4 regions of the Serratia sp. NA_13 genome follow, and region 2 is predicted to be linked to each of the others. Evidence: predicted binding sites of a transcription regulator. Region 2 holds the regulator's gene; each other region holds the start of a gene.
The links. Region 2 encodes PurR, which represses purine synthesis genes. Its sites were predicted from a motif close to CANGCAAACGTTTGCNTG; they were not measured.

Region 1 (3,136 bases), 500 kb from region 2:
GCAGTGGCGACATGACGATCCTTGTTCACTGCAGGCTACTGAATAACAGGCGTTGGGATCCGCCGCTTTAAGGCGTATACTCAGCCTCCATTTTGCCGGAGAGAAACACATGCTTGCAGGTATGCCGTCACTGAGTCATCTAGAGCAGCAGGAAGCTGCAGATCGTATCCATCTGTTGATGGAACAAGGCATGAGCAGTGGTGAAGCCATCGCGCGCGTCGCGCAGGAAATCCGCGAACAACATCAGGGTGACCAGGTTAGCGTCATGTTCGATGACGAAGACGACAATGAAGAGTATCAGGAACGGCCGGATGACCAGGCTGATGATGACTCGGAAGAAGACGAAAACTATTGATGTTGTCGGGGCCGGCAAACCGGCCCCAAAGCATTACCCTTCAATCACCACCGCAGCGGCGGCCCGTTTGGCCGATTCCACCGCCAGCTCTACATTTTCTGCCGTTGCCAGTGCAACCCCCATCCGACGTTGACCGTTAATTTCCGGCTTGCCGAACAAACGCAGTTGATTGTGACCGACCAGCGCGCGATCCAGACCGCTAAAACGTAAGTCACTGCTGATTAGCTGTGGCAGGATCACCGCCGAAGCAGAAGGGCCAAACTGGCGAATGGTGCCAATCGGCAGACCGAGGAAGGCGCGAACGTGTAGCGCAAATTCGGACAGGTCTTGTGAAATCAGGGTCACCATGCCGGTATCGTGCGGGCGCGGTGATACCTCACTGAAGATAACTTCATCGCCACAGACAAATAATTCAACGCCGAACAGGCCAAAACCGCCCAGCGCCTTCACCACATTTTCTGCAATCGCCTGTGCACGACTCAGCGCCAGGTCACTCATCTGCTGAGGTTGCCAGGATTCGCGGTAATCGCCGTCCTCCTGACGATGGCCGATCGGCGCGCAGAAATGCACGCCATCGACTGCGCTGATGGTCAGCAGGGTTATTTCAAAATCAAATTTCACCAGCCCTTCAACAATCACCCGGCCACCGCCAGCACGACCGCCTTGCTGGGCGTAATCCCAGGCGGTTTTCAGCTGTTCCGGGTTGCGGATCAGGCTTTGGCCTTTGCCGGAAGAGCTCATCACCGGCTTGATGATGCACGGGTAGCCGATTTGCTCGACCGCTTGTCGGAAAGCCTGCTCGCCATCGGCAAAGCGATAGCTGGAGGTGGGCAGCCCGAGGGTTTCGGCAGCCAGGCGGCGGATGCCTTCGCGGTTCATCGTCAGGCGCGTTGCCTCGGCACAGGGCACCACGCGGTGTCCTTGCTGTTCCAGTTCAACCAGCATGCTGGTGGCGATGGCCTCGATCTCCGGCACGATATAGTCAGGACGTTCCTGCTCGATCACGGCTTTCAGCGCGTTGCCGTCCAGCATGTTAATCACGTGGCTGCGGTGTGCCACATGCATGGCAGGGGCGTCAGCATAGCGATCAACGGCGATGACTTCGAGGCCTAAACGCTGGCATTCGATAGCCACTTCTTTACCCAGCTCGCCGGAGCCGAGCAACATAACGCGGGTGGCGGATGGGCGCAGGGCGGTTCCAATAGTTAACATAGTCTCGTACCTGGATCTGTGGAGTGTAATGCGGACTGATAATGGCCCAGCAGTATATACGAAAACGTTTGCGTGTGCAGCCGGGGGCTATGGGACTGTCGTTATGATGGTCAAAAGCCACCCTTACCGGCTTTTTTTATGCCTGAAATCCGTAATTCACCCTATCTCTGTTATCATCTGCGGCTGATTCGGTGCTGCCTTGAGCGCGCCGCCATTCCATTTGCCATAAAGAGTTATCGCCGTGAGCACAGTATCTTTTTCTTCCCTGCCGCTGCCAGCCGAACAGTTGGCCAACCTCAACGAACTGGGGTATGCCGAAATGACACCGGTGCAGGCCGCCGCACTGCCCGCCATCCTGAATGGGCAGGACGTACGTGCCAAAGCAAAAACCGGCAGCGGTAAAACGGCGGCGTTCGGCATCGGTTTGCTGGACAAAATTAACGTAGCTCAGGTGGCCGCGCAGGCGTTGATCCTGTGCCCGACGCGTGAGCTGGCTGACCAGGTGAGCAAAGAATTGCGCCGTTTGGCGCGCTTCACCCAGAACATTAAAATTTTGACCCTGTGCGGCGGCCAGCCGATGGGGCCGCAGCTCGACTCGCTGGTGCATGCCCCGCATATTGTGGTGGGGACGCCGGGGCGCATTCAGGAACACCTGCGCAAGAAAACGCTGGTACTGAATGAACTGAAAGTGCTGGTGCTGGACGAAGCTGACCGCATGTTGGACATGGGGTTCGCCGATGACATCGATGACGTGATCAGCTATACGCCGTCACAGCGCCAAACGTTGTTGTTCTCGGCAACCTATCCGAGCGGTATCGAACGTATCAGCGCACGCGTCCAGCGCAGCCCGTTAAATGTGGAAGTGGACGACGGTGAAGAACAAACCACCATCGAACAACGCTTCTATGAAACTACCCGCGATCAGCGTCCGGCGGTGCTGGTGTCGGCAATCCGCCATTACCAGCCTTCTTCCTGCGTGGTGTTCTGCAACACCAAGCGTGATTGTCAAAGCGTGTATGAAGCGCTGGAAGCTCGCGGCATCAACGTGCTGGCGCTGCATGGCGATCTGGAACAGCGCGATCGTGACCAGGTGCTGGTGCGTTTTGCCAACCGCAGTTGCCGGGTATTGGTGGCAACCGACGTCGCCGCGCGTGGCCTGGATATCAAAGAGCTGGAGCTGGTAGTCAACTACGAGTTGGCATTTGATCCGGAAGTGCACGTACACCGCATCGGTCGTACCGGCCGTGCCGGTTTGAGCGGCATGGCGATCAGTCTGTGTACACCGCAGGAAATGACGCGCGCACACGCCATTGAAGACTATTTGCAAACCAAGGTTAAGTGGGCGCCGGTATCTGAGCTGAGTGGGGCAGGGAATACCACGCTGGAAGCCGAAATGGTCACCCTGTGCATCGATGGTGGTCGCAAGGCCAAAATCCGTCCGGGCGACATTCTTGGCGCATTGACCGGCGATGCTGGGCTGACAGCGGCGGAAGTGGGCAAGATCGACATGTTCCCGGTGCATGCCTATGTGGCGATCCGCAAGGAAAGCGCCCGAAAGGCACTGCAACA
Region 2 (3,136 bases):
ACCATTATGGCAAGCATCACAACGCCTACGTGGTGAACCTGAACAATCTGCTGAAAGGCAGTAAGTTTGAAGGGTTGTCCCTGGAAGAAATCGTTAAGGCCTCTGACGGCGGCATCTTCAACAATGCAGCCCAGATATGGAACCACACTTTCTATTGGCACTGTCTGTCGCCACAGGGCGGCGGTGAGCCTGAAGGTAAACTGGCTGAGGCAATAAATCAGGCATTTGGTTCTTTCGCCGCCTTTAAGCAGCAATTCAGCGACGCCGCAGTGAAAAACTTTGGCGCAGGCTGGACCTGGCTGGTGAAAACGCCAGAGAGTTCGCTGGCTATTGTTAACACCTCGAACGCGGCGACACCGCTGACCGGTGATGATAAACCACTGCTGACCGTCGACGTTTGGGAACACGCTTACTACATCGATTACCGCAACGCGCGACCTGCCTACCTGGAAAATTTCTGGTCACTGGTTAACTGGGCATTTGTGGAAAAGAACCTGGCGTAACGCGGGGAAAAACAATCAGGCGCAGCGAGCTGCGCCTGTTTTACTTGAGGGGATCAGTTCAAAGCAGCGGTGAAGCTGAAAGCAATAATCACGGCCAGCGCACAAACGGTGGTGAACAGTGACATTTTCAGATCGGTATCCATTACAACTCCTTTTCAGATTGGGTTGCCCAAGGGTAAAAGGCACACAATTAATGCGTCAAACCATTTTCACACAGTTAAACAATAAAATCTTGTTATCATTTCCCGGTTTATTATACCGATTACCTCTTCCACTTTGGCTCAATATGGGACAAAATTCGCAGTTCACAACTGTGTACCGGCAAAATGCCCCTCCTGACCAAGCGCTGACGACTTCAACACACTAAAAACTCAGTTTTCGCTTCTTTGGAGAAGGATCTACGCAGGCAAACGATTAACATCATACTTACATACTGCAACATGTGAGTTCAGGAGTCATTCTTTACATGGCAACGATTAAAGATGTGGCCAAACGCGCTGGCGTTTCCACCACCACCGTTTCGCACGTCATCAATAAGACTCGTTTCGTCGCCGAAGAGACTAAAGCGGCCGTTGGCGCTGCGATTAAAGAGCTGCATTACTCACCCAGCGCCGTAGCGCGCAGCCTGAAGGTCAATCACACCAAATCGATTGGCCTGCTGGCCACCTCCAGCGAAGCCCCCTACTTTGCCGAAGTAATCGAGGCGGTAGAAAACAGCTGCTACAGCAAAGGCTATACGCTGATTTTGTGCAACTCGCACAACAATCTGGACAAACAGCGGGCCTATCTGGCGATGCTGGCACAAAAACGTGTCGATGGCCTGCTGGTAATGTGTTCGGAATATCCAGACCAACTGCTGGGTATGCTGGAAGACTATCGCAATATTCCAATGGTCGTCATGGACTGGGGCGCAGCCCGCGGTGATTTTACCGATAGCATTATTGATAACGCCTTCGAAGGCGGCTATCTGGCCGGGCGTTATCTGATTGAACGCGGTCACCGCGATATCGGTGCCATTCCAGGCCAACTGTCGCGCAATACCGGTGGCGGCCGCCATCAGGGTTTTTTAAAAGCCATGGAAGAAGCCAATATCGAAGTACGCGACGAGTGGATTGTTCAGGGCGACTTTGAGCCGGAATCCGGTTACAAGGCCATGCACCAGATCTTGTCGCAGAAGCATCGGCCGACCGCGGTATTCTGCGGCGGCGACATCATGGCGATGGGCGCGATCTGCGCCGCCGACGAACTTGGGCTGCGGGTGCCACAAGACATTTCGGTAATTGGCTACGATAACGTGCGTAACGCCCGCTATTTCACCCCGGCGCTGACCACCATTCATCAACCCAAAGAGCGTTTGGGTGAGATGGCGTTCACCATGTTGCTGGACCGTATAATCAGCAAGCGCGAAGAGTCGCAGGTGATTGAAGTGCATCCAAAGCTGATTGAGCGCCGTTCGGTCGCTGACGGCCCATTCATCGATTACCGCCGCTAATTGCTATCGCCGGAAGCCGCTGTGGCTTCCGGCACCACTTCGCTTAGCCATTCCTGATTCAGCGTTTCACTGTCCCCCAGGTAATCCAACAGCCAGGCCATCGCCGGTGATGGCCTATTCTGCTGCCAGGTCAGGCAACAGGGGCTGGCCGGAAACGGCTGCTGCAGCTGCAACGCTACCAGTTCCCCACGCTGCACCAATGGCAAGGCCTGATGCGCCGGCATCATGCCAACGCATAGGCCGGCACACAGACAGTCCAGCGCCGAGGCCCAGTCCGGCACCACCAGCCGCCGTTGGTTATCCAGTGTCCAGGTGACCCGCTTGGGCAGATTACGCGAGGTATCTTCCAGACACAGGGACGGGAAAGGCCGCAGTTGATCATCATTCAACAGGCCGTCCAACGCCGCCAGCGGATGTTGCGGACTGACCACACACAGCCAGCGCATGTCGCCCATATCGCGAAAGGCAAAGCCGCCGCCGACCGGCACCGCACGCGTCGCCCCAATCGCCATATCAGCACGTCCGTCCACCAGCGCATCCCAGACGCCGTTAAACACTTCCAGTTGAACCAAAAGTTCTACGTCGGGAAAATGGCGATAAAAATCCAGCACCAGTTGGCGACAACGCTGGGGTTTAACAATGATGTCTACCGCAATTTTTAGTTGACCACGCCAACCGTTAGCCACCTGCTGGCACTGGCGGCGAGTGTCGAGCATTTTTTTGATGACACTGCGCGCTTCCTGCACAAATACCACGCCGGCCGGGGTCAGTTCCACGTCACGATGCCGCCGTTCAAACAGCGGAACTGCCAGCCATTGTTCCAATTGCCGCACGGTATAACTGACCGCCGAGGGCACTCGGTGCAGTTCCTGCGCCGCTGCGCTGAAACTACCTGTGCGGGCGACCGCATCTACCACATCGAGAGAATATTCAGACCACACAATCTTGCCTTCAATTTTTTTAACAGCACTTCGCAAATATTACCGTTTCACAAGCAGAGATCCAGCCGGATACACTTGCCGGCGCTAAAAACCTGCGACATTAAAATATTAACGAGAAATACCATGAGAAATTCCTTTGGTTTTATGTTATACCTTGCCGGCCTGAGTATGCTGGGTTACCTGGCCACCGACATGTACCT
Region 3 (3,136 bases), on a different contig from region 2:
TTTTGGGCGCTATCAGGTGGATGAGAGCGACCAGCGGATAGTGCATCAGGTTGAAGGCAGTTCGTTCCCCAATTGGATCGGTAGCCGGCAGGTGCGCTTTTATCATTTTTCCGGCGATCGTCTCCAACTGCGTACGGTACCGCTGCAGCTTGGCAACGGTGTGCAAATCGGCGAATTGGTATGGCAACGGATAGGAGCGCCCTCATGATCATTGTTCACCATCTGAATAACTCGCGTTCGCAGCGCATCCTGTGGTTTTTGGAAGAGTTGACAGTGCCCTACCAGGTGCAGCGCTACCAGCGCGATCCGCAAACTATGCTGGCACCGCCGGAATTAAAGAAAATTCATCCGTTGGGCAAGTCGCCGGTGATTGTCGATGGCGATCTGACGTTGGCGGAGTCCGGTGCCATTATTGAGTACCTGCAGGAAGCGTACGACGCGCAGGGGCAGTTTATTCCCACCGACTACCACGCCCGTCAGCAGTACCGGTATTGGCTGCATTATGCCGAGGGATCACTAATGCCATTACTGGTGATGAAGCTGGTGTTTAGCCGATTGGGCCAACCGCCGATCCCCTGGTTGCTGCGGCCGGTGGCGGGGGCGATTGGCAAAGGCGTGCAGCGTGAATATCTGGACAAACAGATCGCGCCACACTGTGATTATCTGGAACAGCACCTGAGCAAAAGTACCTGGTTTGTCGGCAATGAATTCAGCGCGGCGGATATCCAGATGAGTTTCCCGCTGGAGGCGATGGCGGCACGCGGTGCACTGGACGGTTGCCCCAAGCTGCGCGGTTATCTACAGCGCATTCATACGCGTCCGGCCTACCAGCGGGCGCTGGAGCAGGGTGGGCCTTATGACCTGCTGAACTGAGGCGATGGGCTATACTCGATGAGGTCACTCTTCATCGGAGGTAGCCCATGGCTACGCAAATCTTTGTTAACCTGCCGGTGGGCAATCTGCCCGCATCCATGACATTTTTCACCGAACTGGGTTTCAGCTTTAATCCCCGGTTTACCGACGATACCGCCGCTTGCATGGTGGTTAGCGACAGTATTTATGTGATGTTGCTGACCCACGACAAATTCAAAATGTTCACCCCGAATCCGATTGTAGATGCCAAAAAATCGACCGAGGTTTTGCTGTGTCTGTCGCAGCCCGATCGGGCTGCGGTGGATGCACTGGTGCGCAAGGCGATCGCTGCCGGCGGTAATACCTATAATCAGCCGCAAGATTACGGTTTTATGTACGGTCACGGCTTCCAGGATTTGGACGGTCATATCTGGGAACTGATGTACATGGATGAAAAGGCCGCACAGTCCCAGTGACCCTTTTTTGCCCTCCGATCGGGGGGCTTTCCCATCAGATTTCCCTATGTGACAAATTTCATATTTTCGATAATGATGGGCCCACTACTTTTCTGCATGAATTACCGCGATCTTTGGTTGATCGGAGGGTATGGAAGGCTGGATAATCGTTTGCCTTGAATAAACCACCATAAAGCACCCGCCTCACGCCATGAGAGTTAATCGTTTGCCTTAATAAGCGCCGCCAGTTGGCGACGTGACTGAAAGGCCGAAAAGCAAACGATACCCTACCAAACAGGTGTGGGCGGAATAACAAGCCTTGCAACGGGCTGGCAATGAAACACAGGGGACAGCAACATGTCGAATTCTCAAGCGAACAACGCCGTTAAACCAAAAGGCGGGCTTGATGGTTATTTTAATATTTCTGCGCGTGGCAGCAGCGTGCGGCAGGAAGTGGTGGCAGGGTTAACCACCTTCCTGGCGATGGTTTACTCGGTGATTGTGGTGCCGAGTATGCTGGGCAAGGCGGGTTTCCCGCCAACGGCGGTGTTTGTTGCCACCTGTCTGGTTGCCGGTCTGGGTTCGTTGCTGATGGGGCTGTGGGCTAATTTGCCGATGGCTATCGGCTGCGCGATCTCATTGACCGCCTTTACCGCCTTTAGCCTGGTGCTGGGTCAGCAGATCAGCATTCCGGTGGCGCTGGGGGCGGTATTCCTGATGGGCGTGCTCTTTACCATTATCTCGGTCACAGGTATCCGCGCCTGGATCCTGCGCAATCTGCCGATGGGCGTGGCACACGGCACCGGTATCGGTATTGGTCTGTTCCTGTTGCTGATTGCCGCTAATGGCGTGGGCCTGGTGGTGAAGAACCCGCTGGACGGCCTGCCGGTAGCATTGGGCGCCTTCACCTCATTCCCGGTAGTGATGACACTGCTCGGGCTGGCGGTGATTTTCGGTTTGGAAAAGCTGCGCGTTCCTGGCGGTATCCTGCTGGTGATTATCGCCATTTCGGTGATTGGTCTGGTGTTTGACCCGGCAGTGAAGTATCAGGGACTGTTCGCCATGCCAAGCCTGGCGGACGCTAACGGCAATTCGCTGATTTTCAGTCTGGATATTATGGGGGCCTTGCAGCCGGTAGTCTTGCCGAGCGTCTTGGCGTTGGTGATGACGGCGGTGTTTGACGCTACCGGCACCATTCGCGCGGTGGCCGGCCAGGCCAACCTGCTGGATAAGGACGGGCAGATCATCAACGGCGGCAAGGCGCTGACCTCGGATTCCTTGAGCAGCATTTTCTCCGGCCTGGTGGGCGCGGCCCCGGCGGCGGTCTATATCGAATCCGCAGCGGGCACCGCGGCGGGCGGTAAAACCGGCCTGACCGCAACCGTGGTCGGCCTGCTGTTCCTGCTGATCCTGTTCTTGTCGCCGCTGTCTTATCTGGTGCCGATTTACGCTACTGCACCGGCGCTGATGTACGTCGGCCTGCTGATGTTGAGCAACGTCACCAAGCTGGACTTCAACGACTTTGTCGACGCCATGTCCGGCCTGCTGTGCGCGGTGTTTATCGTGCTGACCTGCAATATCGTCACCGGTATCATGCTGGGCTTCAGCTCGCTGGTGATTGGCCGCATTTGCTCCGGTGAATGGCGCAAACTGAATATCGGCACCGTGCTGATCGCGGTGGCGCTGGTGGCGTTCTATGCCGGCGGTTGGGCGATTTAATCCGCTGTGTTTCCCCCACCCGTTGGGTGGGGGAAAGCCTGACCTTCTTCCCCTTCAGAAAAGTCTTCTTCTTTCTGTGCTGCGTTTTGAAAGGTACAACAAGCTTTAAT
Region 4 (3,136 bases), on a different contig from region 2:
CTGGTGCGTGCCGGTGCGGCATTGCCATTGTCATCCCGCCTGGCGCATGTTGACGTAACGGCAGACGATCGACGTGAGCTTAAATTGTACCCGCAAAAAGGCTGTGGCAGCGCTTCTGGGTTGTTATTCGAAGATGATGGGGAAAGTTATGGCTGGCAGCAGGGCGATGCGTTGTGGCTGCGCTGGGAGATGCTCAGTGACAATCAGCGCATCATGCTGAACATCACCACCGAGGGCCGCTTTAAACCGGCATGGCGAACCCTGACCTTCAGCTTGCCTGCCGGAGAAACGCGGGAACTGTGGATCAACGGCGCGCCAGGCAACAGTTTTATGCTGGAATAAGCGGAGCTATTCAGTCGCGCGCTTTTTGCGCGGCTTTTTAGTCAGGGTAATGGTTTTTACCTCGCTTTCCACCCAGCCATCCTGCAGACGGGTTTTCAGTAATTCACCTACCTGCGCCTGTTTGGTGGTTTTCAGCAGTTCGCCGCGTGGGGTTTGCGTCACGCTGTAGCCACGCGCCAGCGTCGCCAACGGGCTGACCGCTTCGAGCTGGCTACAGGCCACGCCAAAGCGCTGACGCCAGGCGTTGAGCTGTCGCTCCAGCGCCTGCTGTAGTCGGTATTCCTGCTGCTGCACGCGTTGCTGATAACGGTGAATGCGTGCCTGTGGTTGCATCTGTGCCAAGCGTTGTTGCGCCCGCTCGCTGCGGCGTGAAGACACCCGCAGTTGGTTCTGCATGCCATCTTCCAGCCGGCGCTGCAGTTTGAACAACAGCGTCTGCTGACGCGCCAGGCGCAGGTGTGGATGCTGTTGCTGCAAACGGTGGTTGATGCGGGTGAACTGCTGCTGACGCTGGGCCAGATAGTAATCCATCGCCATTTCCATCCGCTGCTGCTGGGATTGCAACTGACGCAGCAGCTCCTGCTGATTGCGGCTGACCAGTTCGGCGGCGGCTGAAGGGGTTGGCGCACGCAGGTCGGCAACAAAGTCGGCAATGGTGACGTCGGTTTCATGGCCGACGGCGCTGACGATCGGAATGCGGCTGGCGAAAATCGCCCGCGCCACGCGTTCGTCATTAAAACTCCACAGATCTTCCAGTGAACCGCCACCACGGCCGACGATCAGCACGTCACACTCGTCGCGGCGGTTAGCCGTTTCGATGGCACGCACAATTTGCAATGGCGCTTCCGCACCCTGCACCGAGGTCGGGTAGATAACGATAGGCAGCGAAGGATCGCGCCGTTGCAGCACCTGCAGCACATCGTGCAGCGCCGCGCCGCTGGCGGAGGTGATCACCCCGACGCGTTTGGCCGGGTTGGGCAGCGGTTGTTTGAACTGTTGGTCGAACAGGCCTTCGGCGCTCAGGCGCTGTTTCAGTTGATCGAATTGCTGTTGCAACAGGCCGTCACCGGCAGGTTGCATGCTTTCGGCAATCAGCTGATAGTCGCCGCGCGGTTCATACAGCGTGATGCTGGCGCGAACCAACACTTGCTGGCCGTTTTGCGGGCGGAAGGTGGTGCGGCGATTCGTGTTGCGGAACATCGCACAACGGACCTGCGCACGATCGTCTTTCAGCGTGAAATACCAGTGGCCGGAAGAGGGTTGGGAGAAGTTGGAGATCTCGGCAGAGAGCCAGATTTGGCCCATTTCCATTTCCAGCAGCTGTCGAACCGTCTGATTCAGGCGGCTTACGGTAAAAATAGACGGCGAGACAGGTAGCGACATGTGACCCAGATCAAATTCCAAAACAACCACTTAATTGGTCGATACTACAGGGCTGAAAAAGGTAATCAAGAGTTTTTGTGAGAAAGTGCTGGAGGCAACCGATTACGCTCTGTATAATGCCGCGGCAATATTTTATCTTTTTCACAGCCCACTCTGGTGAGATATTGCCCATGCTACGTATCGCGAAAGAAGCACTCACGTTTGACGACGTTCTACTGGTTCCAGCTCACTCCACAGTTCTGCCTAATACCGCAGAGCTTGGCACCCAACTGACCAAAACTATCCGCCTGAATATCCCTATGCTGTCTGCAGCCATGGATACCGTAACCGAAGCTGGCCTGGCCATCGCGCTGGCGCAGGAAGGCGGCCTGGGCTTCATTCACAAAAACATGTCCATCGAGCGTCAGGCTGAAGAAGTCCGCCGCGTGAAAAAACATGAAAGCGGCGTAGTTACCGACCCGCAAGCCGTAACCCCCTCCACCACGCTGAAAGAAGTGAAAGAACTGACCGCGCGTAACGGCTTTGCCGGCTACCCGGTAGTGACCGAAGAGAACGAACTGGTTGGTATTATCACCGGCCGTGACGTGCGCTTCGTGACCGATCTGAACCAGCCTGTTACCGCCGTGATGACGCCGAAAGAGCGCCTGGTCACGGTGAAAGAGGGTGAAGCACGTGAAGTCGTGCTGCAAAGAATGCACGAAAAACGCGTTGAGAAAGCGCTGGTGGTGGACGACAACTTCCATCTGCTGGGCATGATCACCGTAAAAGACTTCCAGAAGGCGGAGCGCAAGCCAAACGCCTGTAAGGACGAGCATGGCCGCCTGCGTGTTGGCGCGGCGGTTGGTGCCGGTGCAGGTAACGAAGAGCGCGTTGATGCGCTGGTCGCTGCCGGCGTTGACGTCCTGCTGATTGACTCCTCCCACGGCCATTCCGAAGGCGTATTGCAGCGCATTCGCGAAACCCGCGCCAAATACCCGGATCTGCAGATCGTTGGCGGCAACGTCGCTACGGCCTCTGGTGCCAAAGCGCTGGCCGACGCCGGCGTGAGTGCGGTGAAAGTGGGGATCGGCCCTGGCTCCATCTGTACCACTCGTATCGTTACCGGCGTGGGCGTACCGCAGATCACCGCTATCGCCGACGCGGTTGAAGCGCTGGAAGGCACCGGCATCCCGGTTATCGCCGACGGCGGCATCCGTTTCTCCGGTGACATCGCCAAAGCTATCGCGGCGGGTGCATCCTGTGTGATGGTCGGCTCCATGCTGGCGGGTACCGAAGAATCTCCGGGCGAAATCGAGCTGTATCAGGGCCGTTCGTTCAAATCCTATCGCGGTATGGGTTCACTGGGCGCGATGTCCAAAGGCTCTTCCGACCGTTACTTCCAGACCGATAACGCCGCCGACAAACTGGTGCC

Region 1: a site for PurR is predicted at 1,625-1,642, ahead of purT (formate-dependent phosphoribosylglycinamide formyltransferase). Genes of this name have one in related genera too.
Region 3: a site for PurR is predicted at 1,523-1,540, ahead of ACUTSU_RS10225 (NCS2 family permease). Genes of this name have one in related genera too.
Region 4: a site for PurR is predicted at 1,817-1,834, ahead of guaB (IMP dehydrogenase). Genes of this name have one in related genera too.

The regions. Positions count from the first base shown of each region.
Region 1 covers NZ_JBQZFV010000001.1:726,647-729,782, reverse strand. The annotation lists partial or broken gene ACUTSU_RS03400 (glycosyltransferase) at 1-46, shown strand, start outside; gene ACUTSU_RS03395 (YoaH family protein) at 110-355, shown strand; gene purT (formate-dependent phosphoribosylglycinamide formyltransferase) at 389-1,567, opposite strand; gene dbpA (ATP-dependent RNA helicase DbpA) at 1,809-3,136, shown strand, end outside.
Region 2 covers NZ_JBQZFV010000001.1:225,359-228,494, reverse strand. The annotation lists gene sodB (superoxide dismutase [Fe]) at 1-503, shown strand, start outside; gene cydH (cytochrome bd-I oxidase subunit CydH) at 557-646, opposite strand; gene purR (HTH-type transcriptional repressor PurR) at 970-1,995, shown strand; gene punR (DNA-binding transcriptional activator PunR) at 1,992-2,936, opposite strand; gene punC (purine nucleoside transporter PunC) at 3,060-3,136, shown strand, end outside.
Region 3 covers NZ_JBQZFV010000005.1:90,473-93,608, forward strand. The annotation lists gene ACUTSU_RS10210 (lipocalin-like domain-containing protein) at 1-208, shown strand, start outside; gene ACUTSU_RS10215 (glutathione S-transferase family protein) at 205-873, shown strand; gene ACUTSU_RS10220 (VOC family protein) at 921-1,328, shown strand; gene ACUTSU_RS10225 (NCS2 family permease) at 1,665-3,026, shown strand.
Region 4 covers NZ_JBQZFV010000008.1:85,885-89,020, forward strand. The annotation lists gene ACUTSU_RS13130 (glycoside hydrolase family 31 protein) at 1-342, shown strand, start outside; gene xseA (exodeoxyribonuclease VII large subunit) at 349-1,725, opposite strand; gene guaB (IMP dehydrogenase) at 1,896-3,136, shown strand, end outside.